Regions from separate parts of the Flavimarina sp. Hel_I_48 genome, predicted to be linked through region 1. Evidence: riboswitches for the same ligand, from Rfam matches in the RefSeq annotation. Region 1 holds a riboswitch; the other holds the start of a gene.

Region 1 (3,188 bases):
ATGTTGCCTATGGCCACTAAAGGTTTATCCGTCAAACTCTTTATTTTATTAATTCCCTCCAGGCCCCATTCTATGATGGTATCGGTTTTTGTGGATGTTTTGAAAACCGGACTTATACCCAGATAATCCGCTGCCGCCGTTTCCCTGGTTGTCAGCTGATCCAAATCTTCTATAGAATAGCCAATACAGGGCGTTTTTGTCCATAATTGGGCTACTTTGGATGGTGGAATGTCTGAAGTGCCCACATGGATTCCATAGGCGTTTACATTTATAGCAACCTCTAAATTGTCATTGATGATCAGTGGCACATCATAGGTTTCCAAAAGTTCTTTGAGCTTAAGCGCCTTTTGTTGAAAAACCAATGTGTCACAGTTCTTTTCCCGTAGTTGTACAACATCAACTCCTCCCTTGACCGCTTCTTCTGCAACTTGGAGAAAGTGTTTATGAATGCACGCCTCTTCCGAAAGTACCAAATAGAGCTTAAATGGAAATTGCTTATTGCTTACGTTCAACTTGTAATTTTAAAGTGGAATTAAATTCTTCTTCTGTGAGATTATAAAGCTTGTCAAGAATATGCATTTGCAAACTCCCTGGACCCTTGCTGTCTTGCGCGGCTAATTGCCCAGCAACGCCCAGAATTGCCATCGCGGTCGTCACTGCATCGACTTTGTTAGGGATGACCGCGGCAAACCCCGCAACAATGGCAGTGGCACTACAACCCATTCCGGTGATTTTTGACATCAATTCGTGGCCGTTTTTGAGGTGGATTTCCCGTTGGTTATCCAGAATAATATCTGTTGCGCCAGAGACGCAGACCACGCTACCATATTTGTCATTTAAAACCTTGGCAGCCTCAATGGCTTCACTACTTTCCGCGGAACTATCCACGCCTTTTGTGTTCGTGGTATTGTGTTTGGCAAGGGCCAGTATTTCAGAGGCATTCCCTCGAATGATCGTTGGCTGAAGTTTTAGTAGATCTGTCAGGACTTGATTGCGATACGGAGTGGCGCCTGCGCCCACGGGATCCAGAACCCACGGTTTCTTGAGCGTATTTGCGTGTTTAGCGGCTAGTATCATAGAAGTTGCCCAGTATTCATCTAAGGTTCCAATATTGACCACCAGCACCTGGCAGATGTTCACCATACTTTCCATTTCCTCATGGGCGTGCGCCATGATAGGGGAAGCACCGATTGCAAGAAGTGCATTTGCCGTGTTGTTCATCACCACATAATTTGTGATGTTGTGCACCAACGGGGACTTTTCTCTGAGAAGTTTAATGTTGTTCCAAAGGTTCTCGTTCATCATTGTTTCTTTTAGTTAGAAAAATGGCTGAAGGAACCTCTTTATGATAAAAGAAGTTTATAAACTTTTCCCTACGACGGTCTTAACCGATTCAGGTTCAAAGGGACTGTCTCAATTCTTTTCAGAATACCCCTAAAGCCACTCAAAATTAAACATCTCAGGTAAATTAAAATCACATTTCACGGTAATTTTTCAAGGAAATTTGAACATAAATCAGGCGTTTTTAACTAAAATCTGCCTCATTTTTACCATTTAATCGATATTTATGGAATATTTAAATGGCAAGATGGTTTGCATCATAGCGTTTACAGTTTACTAAAATTAAAATGCAAAAAAGGAATAATACGTATGATCACAGGTTTTATGAAATAGAGAACGCTACAAGAACTTTTCTGATCTTAGAATCTGAAAAACCTGTTTTGTTTGGAGAGTAGGCAAAAAAAAGCAGCCCCGAATTTTCGGGGCTGCTTTGAGAAATAAATAAAAACTAATTTATTTGATCATATCATAGGAGCGCTTTACAAAATCAGTAAGCTCTGCGCCTTTTAATAGACCTTGAGAAAGACGAGCAAGATCAAGGGATTGTTTGATCAAACGTTCCTGCTTTTTCTTGGTCTTGGTATTTAGAATTTCGGAAACCAGTTCATGGTTAGTATTTACCACAAGGTTGTACATATCTGGCATATTGCCCATACCAAACATGCCACCACCGCCGCCGGTCTGTTGCATTTCTTTCATACGACGCATAAATTCTGGCTGCGTGATGATAAAGGGAGCAGAACCGCTATCCATAGGCTGTAATTGCACATTATAGGACTTATTTGCGATAGTTTCCTCAAGCGTTGTTTTTAAAGTTTCCTTTTCCTCATCAGAAAGTTTAGAAATCTGGTCTTCATCTTTTTTGATCAGATTGTCAACGTGGTCACCATCTACACGTACAAAACTTATATTTTCCTTCTCACCTTCAATCTTTTGAATCAAGTGCGGAACTATTGGAGAATCAAGAAGCAATACATCGTAACCTTTTGCTTTTGCAGCTTTAATATATTGGTGTTGCTTATCCTGTTCAGAAGCATAAAGCACGACCAGTTTGCCATCTTTATCGGTTTGCTTTTCCTTTATTTTTTCCTGTAATTCATCAAAAGTATGGAAGCTTCCATCTACGGTAGGGTAAAGTGCAAATTTCTGGGCTTTTTCAAAGAACTTATCTTCGCTCAACATACCATATTCAATAACGATTTTAATATCGTTCCACTTTTTCTCAAAATCGGCACGATCATCATTAAAGAGTTGGTTAAGCTTATCAGCAACTTTTCTGGTAATGTAGCTGCTTATTTTCTTTACGGCGCCATCAGCCTGCAAATAGGAACGGGAAACGTTAAGCGGAATATCAGGAGAATCAATCACACCACGTAACATGGTCAAAAATTCTGGAACGATACCTTCAACGTTATCCGTTACAAATACCTGATTTTGATATAACTGAATGCGGTCACGTTGTGCATTCATGTCCTGGTTTAACCTGGGGAAATAAAGAATCCCTGTAAGGTTGAAAGGATAATCAACATTCAGGTGAATGTGGAAAAGCGGCTCCTCAAATTGCATGGGATACAGCTCACGGTAAAAACCTTTATAGTCTTTTTCCTCAAGTTCTGTTGGCTGCTTGGTCCACGCCGGGTTGGGATTGTTGATTATATTATCAACGGTTTTAGTTTCAGGTTCTGCGTCTTCCGCGGCATCTTCCGGCAAAGGAATTTCCTCCTCTGTGGTACCAAATTTAATTGGGATAGGCATGAACTTGTTGTACTTGCTCAAAAGTTCCTGAATCCTTGATTTTTTCAAGAATTCTTCGCTATCATCTGCAATGTGCAAAATGATTTCAGAAC
Region 2 (3,188 bases), on a different contig from region 1:
ACGAGTCCGAGATTTGTGATTCGTTAAGGAGCAGGGTATCTACCTTTTCGGTAAAGTTGGTTATGTAGGAGTTGGCTTGTAAAACCTTTCTCTTCAGTTCAGCCAGTTGTTCTTTAGATAACATGGAAGTGGTAGCCTCGATAAAATGTTCGGCCATACCAATATAGTTTACCCAAAGCGTCAAATCTGCGAAAAGCTTAAATGGAATTTTGTAAATAGGATACGCAAGATGCTGCTCATTATAGCTGAAACTGAATCTTTTATCAATACGTACCTCCTCTATCGCAAATGAATTGGTCGAAGAAGCCCGAAGACCCATGCTGTCCCAATCTTTGATCAACGTTACCTTTTCCTGAGGAATGATAAAGGACCGTATTACAGGAGAACCATCGCTATTTGTGAGTGGTTTTTTATTCTCAAAAAGGCGCGCGTTTAAAGTATAATGCGTAAGGTAAGCAGCACCCGTAGCGTAAGGCCAGCGTCCCGAAACAATATAAAACTCACCTTCTTTAGAAGCGGTCCCACCTACCGCCCCGCTCCCACCCATACAGGTAGCTTCTTCTGTGTCAATAAAAAGTTCATGTGCCACCTCATGCTCCAGGTTACCTATAAAATAATTGGCCCCACTGCACAAAGTCACCGTCCAGCCCAGACTGCCATCTATTTTTGCCAATTTTCGTAAAGTATCCAGTCCTTCCGAAAGGGTCTGTTCTTTGCCTCCGTAAGCTTTGGGTACCCAGATATTCCACAAGTTCTTACTTGCTATCCACTCCAGGATTTCGATGGGAAATATTTCGGCATTAAAACATTTTTCCCTAAGCTCTTTTAAGTCGTTTGCTGTGGTCATCTTTTAATAGTTTTTTCCATTTAAAAAAGCCCGATGTCCCTACGAGAAACAAAAACACAGTCAGGCCCGCATAGATATAAAGTTCTTTGTGAATCAATAAAGGGATCGAAATGAGGTTACTTATATTAAGATAGATCCAGTTTTCTATCTTCCGCTTGGCCATTAGCCACATTCCCGCCCATGCAAAGGCGCTCACGGCTGCATCCCATACGGCCACGTCAGAATCGGTATGGTATAGAAGCCAGTAGCTCATCATAAGGAAGCAGGAGAATACTATGGCGGCCGCTTTGAAATGTTCGTTTTTACCTGACCAGGATATGGTTGCCTCTTTTTTATCTCCGCCAAAATTCCAATAGTACCAACCATAAATGCTCATCACCAGATAATAAAGATGGAGCAAAATATCTGCGTACAAACGGGACTGATAAAGAACCCACATACCTATCAAAATTGAAACAATACCGAAGAGGTAATTGTGGACACTATTTTTGCGCGAAAGTAATACCTGCGCGACGCCAAAGATGGTCCCTATAATTTGTAACCAAGTAAAATGCATAGAAAAACCTCTTTCACAATTATTAAAACCAGGTGAAATGAGGAGAACACTATCGCAAAAGAAATTGCAAAGGATCGTGGTAATCATATCCCTACGCCAGCATTATCTGGATCAGGTCTAGAACTTGACAGCTCTTGGGTATTATCTCAGCCTGCCCTTTGTGGCAAGCACCCCATTTCAAGAGTAAATCTATAACATAATAGAGATGTTGACAAGTTTACTAACGTTAATTGAATACTATTTTTAATTATAATCCCTAGAACATAGATTTCCGCGCAAACTCAATTTAGGTAAAAGAGTTCAGAAATTAGGAATACACTTACCGGAATTGTATACGATTGGTTTTGACTAAAAAATCTGTATTTGCGCTAATTCTCTCTTAAATGATTTTCTACGGTAACCTGAAAACAATTAATCGAAAAACATGAAAGGGCCTAAAAGTCGCTCAATTTTATCATTTGTGGTTGAAAGGGAGTGCTTTTTTAGGTATTTACGTATATGTTCTAAATCAATATTTGTCGTAGGTGTCAAAAATGTCGAACTGTATTCTGTAAAAACAGGTTTTGAAGAAGGCTTATTAAATACTTCAAATACATCGTAATGCCTTGGGTCTTGTTTTATACGATCATATAGTAAATTGATCTGTTCTTTTTCTCCTTCAAGTACCTGAAAGAAATTACCAAAAGAATGTAGAAGAACGCCATTGATACCGCGTTTGCTATTGGCTTTAAGAGTACTTGCGAGCAAGTCGTCAATAGATTCTTCTGTAAGCGTTGATATGGATCTGCTTTTATAGCATATAGTATGTAAAGATGGTATAGTATTCATTAAAATAGCGCTCTTTCTTGATTTATTCAAAGCTTAAGAATATCCAATACCTACTTATTTGAAAAAGGAAAAAGACATGTTTAAACTATATTATGTTTTAGGTTCTTATTATTCAAACTTATGAATGCATAGTATCATAAGAAATAATTTAAGAAACAGAGACCATATATGTGCCTGTAAAACCGAAGTAGGGTAAAGTAATCAGTATACCAAATACGGTAATCAAAGTATGTAGGTTATAAAATTTCTTTGATACGAATAGCCGTCTCATTTCATACCTTTCTTAAATAAAACAAAAATCTATAAAACTGATTTAATTATTGGGCGTTTTTAATGATAGAATGTGCGTTTTTACCTTATACATGTGTAAGAGTGTGCAAATTTGAATGTCATAAGCTTATTTAATCTGGACAAGTGCCCAACGTTAAGACCTTTTCAGCTTAGAACGAAAATAGTAAAATACTGAAGATACCTTTTTAATTATTTGTATTTGATTCGTTTGACCAAATCAAATAACTGGGCAAATTGCTCAAAATCGCTTTTTTGAAATATTTATTATTTTATAACATACTAAATTATTGCTAAACCAATATTCATTCTTCAATAGACATGGTAAATTGCAGGTATATTACAGGGTATTGCCCTTTATTAATTTAAAATAGATATTATGAAAAAAAAGACACGCAAAGTAATAAGTAGAATTTTTACAGTAACAACAATAGCTCAGGTGGCATTTTACACCTACACGTATCTTACTAAAAAAAAGTAAATCAATTTTAATAACCAACTACTAAAATAATTTTATGGAAAATTGGATCTATGCGGCTTTTCCTATTCTCGTCAAGGTACTTGTATCCATTCTGGTCATATTTTCTATTATTATAATTATAACCCGTATTTCAGGACTGAGAACTTTTGCTAAAATGTCAAGTTTTGATTTCGCTTCTACAATAGCTA

The links. A riboswitch is a leader RNA that binds a small molecule or an ion and turns the genes downstream of it on or off. The one in region 1 is predicted to bind thiamine pyrophosphate.
Region 2: linked by a shared signal. The riboswitch ahead of pnuC (nicotinamide riboside transporter PnuC) and the one ahead of thiM (hydroxyethylthiazole kinase) in region 1 are both predicted to bind thiamine pyrophosphate.

The regions. Positions count from the first base shown of each region.
Region 1 is NZ_JPOL01000002.1:991,389-994,576, reverse strand. Features, by position in the region: gene thiE (thiamine phosphate synthase) at 1-512, opposite strand, end outside; gene thiM (hydroxyethylthiazole kinase) at 496-1,302, opposite strand; TPP riboswitch at 1,354-1,446, opposite strand; gene htpG (molecular chaperone HtpG) at 1,795-3,188, opposite strand, start outside.
Region 2 is NZ_JPOL01000003.1:206,818-210,005, forward strand. Features, by position in the region: gene P162_RS16815 (acyl-CoA dehydrogenase) at 1-847, opposite strand, end outside; gene pnuC (nicotinamide riboside transporter PnuC) at 816-1,403, opposite strand; TPP riboswitch at 1,475-1,588, opposite strand; gene P162_RS16825 (BLUF domain-containing protein) at 1,815-2,231, opposite strand; gene P162_RS16830 (DUF421 domain-containing protein) at 3,035-3,188, shown strand, end outside.